DNA from 3 places in the Kitasatospora sp. NRRL B-11411 genome. Region 3 is predicted to be linked to each of the others. Evidence: riboswitches for the same ligand, from Rfam matches in the RefSeq annotation. Region 3 holds a riboswitch; each other region holds the start of a gene.
What was found. A riboswitch is a leader RNA that binds a small molecule or an ion and turns the genes downstream of it on or off. The one in region 3 is predicted to bind ZMP and ZTP.
Positions count from the first base shown of each region.

Region 1: it holds a riboswitch for ZMP and ZTP, as region 3 does, so the genes downstream of both, IH44_RS0120490 (phosphoribosylaminoimidazolecarboxamide formyltransferase) here and IH44_RS0121390 (glycine hydroxymethyltransferase) in region 3, are expected to answer to the same signal.
Region 2: it holds a riboswitch for ZMP and ZTP, as region 3 does, so the genes downstream of both, IH44_RS0137595 (bifunctional 5,10-methylenetetrahydrofolate dehydrogenase/5,10-methenyltetrahydrofolate cyclohydrolase) here and IH44_RS0121390 (glycine hydroxymethyltransferase) in region 3, are expected to answer to the same signal.

Region 1 is NZ_JOGH01000043.1:17,929-20,215, forward strand. It holds gene IH44_RS0120485 (tyrosine protein phosphatase) at 1-336, shown strand, start outside; gene IH44_RS0120490 (phosphoribosylaminoimidazolecarboxamide formyltransferase) at 365-1,528, opposite strand; ZMP/ZTP riboswitch at 1,566-1,655, opposite strand; gene IH44_RS0120495 (TetR/AcrR family transcriptional regulator) at 1,761-2,287, opposite strand, start outside.
Region 2 is NZ_JOGH01000183.1:2-2,171, reverse strand. It holds gene IH44_RS0137595 (bifunctional 5,10-methylenetetrahydrofolate dehydrogenase/5,10-methenyltetrahydrofolate cyclohydrolase) at 61-924, opposite strand; ZMP/ZTP riboswitch at 949-1,031, opposite strand; gene IH44_RS0137590 (Gfo/Idh/MocA family protein) at 1,101-2,042, opposite strand.
Region 3 is NZ_JOGH01000047.1:9,562-11,848, reverse strand. It holds gene IH44_RS0121390 (glycine hydroxymethyltransferase) at 1-1,139, opposite strand, end outside; ZMP/ZTP riboswitch at 1,171-1,276, opposite strand; gene IH44_RS0121385 (DinB family protein) at 1,522-2,037, shown strand; gene IH44_RS0121380 (ATP synthase F0 subunit B) at 2,136-2,287, shown strand, end outside.

The sequences.
Region 1 (2,287 bases), on a different contig from region 3:
GAGCTCGGACTGGACGCGGAGCCGTCCCTCGCCCGCGCCGCCGGGCTACGCTTCACCGCCGTCCCGATCCCGGACCGCACCGTCCCCGCCCCGTCCGAAGTCCTGCCGGTGCTGGACGGGTTGGCCCGGCGGCTGGCCGCGGGCGGCCACCTGGTGGTGCACTGCCGGGCCGGGATCGGCCGCTCCTCGCTGCTGGCGGCCGCCGTCCTGGTCCGCTCCGGCGCAGACCCGGACGACACCTGGGCCCGGATCGCCCGGGCCCGCGGCCTGGCCGTGCCGGACACCCCCGAGCAGCGGGCCTGGACCGACCGGATCACCCCGCCGCACCGGCCGTGAGGCTGTGCGGCCGCACGGTCGCGGCGGGTCAGTGGTGGAACAGCCGCAGACCGGTGTGCACCAGGGTGATGCCGTGCTCGGCGCAGGCCGTCTCGACCTCGGCGGAGCGCAGGGAGCCGCCGGGTTCGGCGATCGCGGTGACGCCGTGGCGGCGGGCGTGGTCGACGTTGTCGCGGAACGGCAGGCAGCCGTCGGAGACGAACGCGACACCGTCCGACTCGGCCGCCCAGCGGGCGCGTTCGTCCGGGCCGAGCTCGTCGGGGACGTCGCCGTCGCGCAGGGCGGCGGCGAAGCGGGCGCGCTCGTCGGGCGTCAAGTCGCCCTCCAGATAGCGGATCTGCCAGTTGATCCGGTCCTGCCGGCGGACCTCGGGGCGGAAGTCGAGGGCCCGGACGGCCGGGTGGCGGCGCAGCCACCAGGTGTCGGTCTTGGCCCCGGCCAGCCGGGTGCAGTCGACCCGGGACTGCTGGCCGGCGCCGATGCCCAGGGCCGCGCCGCCGCGCAGGTAGCAGACCGAGTTGGACTGGGTGCGGCGCAGCACGGCCAGGCCGAGCAGCAGGTCGTCGGCGGCGGCCGGGGTGAGCGCGCCGACCCGGACGTCGGCGAGCAGGGCGGCGGTGAGCGGGGCGGTGTCGGTGTCCTGGACCAGGCGCACGCCGTACACCTCGCGGGTCTCGACGGCGGGCGGGGTGCAACCGGGGCGGGCCTCCAGGACGAGGTAGCGGCCGTTCTTCTTCCGGGCCAGCACGTCGAGCACGCCGGGCGCGTAGCCGGGGGCGACGATGCCGTCGGAGACCACCCGGGCGAGCAGGTCGGCGAGTTCGAGGTCGACCTCGTGCGAGACCGCGACGAGGTCGCCGTAGGAGGACTTCGGGTCGGCGTCGCGGGCCCGCAGGTAGGCGGAGGTGAGCGGGCCGACGGCGGCCGGGTCGAGGCCGTACGGTTCGGCGGCGGCCCGGTCGACCGGTCCGGCGAGAGCGGCGCCGGCCGGGGAGACGTGCTTGAAGGAGGCGGCAGCGGGGCGGCCGAACAGGGCCGCGGCCTCACTGACGAGCTGCCAGGCGTTCAGCGCGTCCAGCAGGTTGACGTACGAGGGCTGTCCGTTGAGCAGGCGCAGCGGCAGGTCGGTGCCGGGCAGCGGCTCGATCCGGGCGCGGGTGTTCTGCGGGTTGATTCCGTACCGAAGGTCCATGGTGGTGGCCCCCTCCGTGAAGTCGCGTGTCGGCTTCGGAGGACACCCAGGCGGACGGTGCCGGTCCCGTGCTGTGCGGCGCCGCTCCCCGGTGGTGCTCCACCTCTCGCCAGTCGCGACGGCGCCGATGCTAGCAGCCTCCGGCGGGAGCGGAGTTGGGGACGGCGGCGGGGCTGGGGGCTGGGGGTAGTGGTGGGGCCGGGGGGCGGTGGCGCCCGCGTTCGGCCGGGCGTCAGCGGCGCTCCGCCCCGATCCCGCGGTCCGTTCCTCCGGCCAGGACCGCGTCCGCGACCACGGTGAAGAGGTGGTCGGCGCGCGGTGCGAACGAGCCCTGGTCGCCGAGCCACGCGAGGGCTGCGACGAGGGCGAACAGTTCCGTGCCGTCGAGGTCGGCCCGTGCGGCGCCCGCGGCCTGGGCCCGGGCGAGGAGCCGGGTGCCCGCCGCGCGCATGGTGACGCACGAGGCGTGGAGCGCGGAACCGGTGTCCTCGATGGCGGCCGCCATCAGCTCGGTGACGCCCCGGTACTCGCGTGCGACCGCGACGCAGTCGCGCAGCCAGGTGACGAGAGCGTCCTCGGGCGGGTCCGAGGCTTCGAGTGCGGCCGCCCGTTCCGCCAGCCCGTCGAAGCTCTCCCGGAGCAGGGCGTCGAGCAACGCCTCCCGGGTCGGGAAGTGGCGGTAGAGCGTGGGGAGGGCGACGTCGGCCCTCCGGGCGATGTCGCGCAGGGACGCGTCGGCGCCCTGCTCGGCGACGACGA
Region 2 (2,170 bases), on a different contig from region 3:
CGGTAGCGGGCGGGTCGGACAGCCCTCGGGCCGGGCGGGGCCGGGGCTGTCCGAACGGGATCAGTCGAGGCCGAGTTGGCGGGTGGCGGCCCGGACGGTCTGGGCGAGCAGGACGGCGATGGTCATCGGGCCGACGCCGCCGGGGACGGGGGTGATCAGGCCGGCGCGTTCGCGGGCGGACGCGAAGTGGACGTCGCCGGTGTTGCCGGGGTTGTAGCCGGCGTCGACGACGACCGCGCCGGGCTTGAGGTGCTCGCCGCGGATGAAGTCGGGCTTCCCGACCGCGGCGACCAGGACGTCGGCCTCGCGGAGCAGGGCGGGCAGGTCGCGGGTGCGGGAGTGGCAGTAGGTGACGGTGGTGTCGCGGCCGAGCAGGAGCAGGCCGGCCGGTTTGCCGAGGATGGCGCTGCGGCCGACCACGACGGCGTGCTTGCCGCTCAACTCGACCCGGTACTCGTCGAGCAGGCGCATGATGCCGCCGGGGGTGCAGGAGACGAAGCCGGGCAGGCCGAAGCCCATCGCGGCGAAGGAGTGCGTGGTCACGCCGTCGACGTCCTTCGCGGGGGCGATCGCCTCGAAGGCCGCGCGTTCGTCGAGGTGCGGGCCGACGGGGTGCTGGAGCAGGATGCCGTGGACGTCCGGGTCGGCGGACAACTCGCCGATGGTGTCGACGAGTCGGGCGGTGCTGGTGGCGGCGGGGAGGGCGAGGTGGCGGGAGCGGATGCCGGCCTGCGTGCAGCGGTTGCGCTTCATCCGGACGTAGGTGACGGAGGCCGGGTCCTCGCCGACCAGGACGGTGGCCAGGCAGGGGGTGGTGCCGGTGCGCCGGTGGAGGGCGGTGGCGGCGGCGGTGGTCTCGTCGGTGAGGCGGCGGGCGAGGGCGGTACCGTCCATCAGGCGGGCGGGGCGGGGGGATCCGGTCACGGGTGCGGCTCCTGGGACTCGGGGTGAGTTCGCCCAGGCGCGCGGCAGCGGTTGGCTCGGCCGCTCCCCGGTGGTGCTCCACCCGTGCGCCAGTCACGGCCTGCGGGCATCGTAGCCGAGCCGCCCCGCCCGCGGGTGCGGGCAGGGCGGACGGAGAGACGGGGGACGGATGTCGGTCAGGCGGATCCGGATTCGGATTCGATGCGGTTGACGATGAGTTCGCAGAGTTCGTGGGTGCGCAGGGCGTCGGTGGCGTCGAGGGTCTTGCCGGCGCGGAGGGCTTCGAGGAAGTGCAGGACGACCTGTTCGATGCCGCGTTGGCGGGCTACGGGGACCCAGTCGCCGCGGCGGCGGATGGTGGGCTGGCCGCGGTGGTCGATGATTTCGGCGAGGTTGTGGACCTCGCGCTTGGAGTCGGCGCCGGAGACTTCGAGGATCTCCTCGGTGGAGCCGGAGACGCGGTTCATGATGCCGAGGGCGGTGAAGCCGCGGCCGGCGAGGGTGAGGACGACGTGTTCGACCAGGCCGTCGCGGGTGCGGGAGCGGACGTCGACGTGCTCGATCTCGCCGGGGACGAGGAAGCGCAGGCTGTCGACGACGTGGATGAAATCGTCGTAGACCAGGGTGCGGGCGCGTTCGGGGAGGCCCTCGCGGTGCTTCTGCAGGACGATCAGGTCGCGCGGGCGTTCGGCGGCGAGCAGGTAGCCGGGGGCGTGGCGGCGGTTGAAGCCGACCAGCAGGGAGCGGCCGGTGTGGGTGGCGAGGTCGGCGAGGCGGCGGGCGCCGTCGAGGTCGTAGGCGAGCGGTTTGTCGACGTAGACGTCGACGCCGCGGGTGAGCAGTTCCTCGACGATCGGGACGTGCTGGTCGGTGGCGGCGTGGACGAAAGCGGCGCGGATGCCGGAGTCGATCAGTTCGCCGAGGTCGGTGGTGCGGAACGGGATGCGGTGGGCGTCGCCGATCCGGTCGAGCTTGGCCCGGTCGCGGGTCATCAGGCGCAGGTCGAGGCCGGGTTGGGCGGTGAGGACGGGCAGGTAGGCCTTCTGCGCGATGTCGCCGAGCCCGATGACGCCGATCGGGATCGGGGGCGCGCTGCGGTCGGTGTCGTGATCGCTCATCGGGCACTCCTGCGAGGGTGGGTGGTGGTCGTCCCTGACCACCCGGCAGCATATGCCAGGACGGGGTTGAGCAGTCAGGACGCGGGGGATCGGCCGATTCGCGTCGGTGCGGGGGCGGACGGGGGCGG
Region 3 (2,287 bases):
CGGCCCGTCAGCCCGTAGGAGGAGACGTCCGCCAGCACCAGGTGGTTGTCGGTGCCGCCGGTCACCAGCCGGGCGCCGCGCTTCAGCAGGCCCTCGGCGAGCGCCCGGGCGTTGTCCACCACCTGCTGGGCGTACACCTGGAACTCGGGGCGGCGCGCCTCCGCGAAGGCCACCGCCTTCGCCGCCATCACGTGCGACAGCGGGCCGCCGAGCACCAGCGGGCAGCCCCGGTCGACGTGTTCCGCCAGCTCGGAGGTGCACAGCACCATGCCGCCGCGCGGGCCGCGCAGCGACTTGTGCGTGGTGGTGGTGACGATCTGCGCGTGCGCGACCGGGTTGAAGTCCCCCGTCAGCACCTTGCCCGCGACCAGGCCCGCGAAGTGCGCCATGTCGACCATCAGGGTCGCGCCGACCTCGTCCGCGATCTCCCGCATCCGGCGGAAGTTCACCAGCCGCGGGTACGCCGAGTACCCGGCCACCAGGATCAGCGGCTTGAACTCCAGGGCGATCCGCCGGACTTCGTCGTAGTCGACCAGCCCGGTCGCCGGGTCGGTCCCGTAGCTGCGCTGCTCGAACATCTTGCCCGAGATGTTCGGCCGGAAGCCGTGGGTGAGGTGCCCGCCCGCGTCCAGCGACATGCCCAGCATCCGCTGGTTGCCCAGCTCGCGGCGGAGCTCGGCCCAGTCCTGCTCGCTCAGGTCGTTGACGTTGCGGACCTGGGCGCGCTGCAGCGCCGGGCTCTCCACCCGCTGCGAGAGCACCGCCCAGAACGCCACCAGGTTGGCGTCGATCCCGGAGTGCGGCTGCACGTACGCGTGCTCCGCGCCGAACAGCTCGCGGGCGTGCTCGGCGGCCAGCTCCTCCACGGTGTCCACGTTGCGGCAGCCCGCGTAGAAGCGGCGGCCCGGGGTGCCCTCCGCGTACTTGTCGCTCAGCCAGTTGCCCATCGCCAGCAGGACCGCGGGCGAGGCGTAGTTCTCACTGGCGATCAGCTTCAGCGAGGCGCGCTGGTCCTCCAGTTCCCCGGAGATCGCCGCGGCGATCCGGGGTTCGACGGCGCGCACCACGTTCAGGGCGCTGCGGAAGGCGGTGTCGGCGGCAGGGCTGCCGAAGGTGTGTGCGGGCAGGGACTCGGCCACGGGCGGTCTCCTCGTACGGAACGGCGACGATTCGGACGGCCCAGGCGCACGGCGACAGCAGACGGTGCCCGAGGGCACCGCACGGAGCCGCTCCCCGATGGTGATTCCATCCCAGCGCGCCAGTCACGGCTCACCGCGATGCTACCAACCGCCGAGCCGGACCCGCGCCGGATCCCGGATCACCCGGACCTGACCCCGGACCGGACCTCGGGTCGGCCCCCGGGCCGGACCTCGGACCGGATCCAAGGCCGGGCCCAGGGCCGTATCCCGGGCCGGGGGCGGGCGCGTGGGCTCGGGCGGGTCCCGGAAGTTCGGCCGGCGGCCCCTGCGGCGGGGGAAATCCCCTGGTGCGGTCCGAGCCGGTCTGGGCATGATCGGGCACATGACATGGACCGTTCCCGCCACCACCCGCGCCGGCGGCTCGCTCACCGCCCCGGAGACCGAGTTGCTGCCCGGTTACCTCGCCTGGCACCGCGCCACCTTCCTGCACAAGTGCGCCGGCCTGACCGGCGAGCAGCTCGCGCTGCGCCCGCTGCCCGCGAGTTCGCTCTCGCTGCTCGGGCTGATGCGCCACCTGGCCAAGGTGGAGCGGACGTGGTTCCGGATCCGCTTCGCCGGGCAGGACGTGCCGCCGCTGCACGCGGTGGAGGGCCACAAGGACGCGGACTTCGACCTGCTGGAGCCCGAGCGGGCCGAGCAGGAGTACCTGGCGCTGCTGGAGGAGCAGCGGCTCGCCGACCTCGCGGTGGCCGGCGCCTCGCTGGACGCCACGCTGGCCGTGTACGGGGAGGAGCAGTCCCTGCGGACGACGTACCTGCACGTCATCACCGAGTACGCCCGCCACAACGGGCACGCCGACCTGCTGCGCGAGCACACCGACGGGGTGACCGGCGGCTGACCGGGTGGGGGAGCGCGGGGCGAAGTTCCTTGCGGGGCAAGGGCGCTGGGCAGGGGGCGGCCGAATGATTCGTCGGATGAGCGGATAGCATACTGAGTATGGGACCTCTCGAACCGAACGTGCCCGAGCTGATCCTCGGACTGATCGTCTTCTTCGCCCTCTTCTGGGCGCTCGGCAAGGTGCTGCTGCCCCGCATCGAACGCACCCTCGCCGAACGCCACGACAAGACCGACGGCGGCATCGCCCGCGC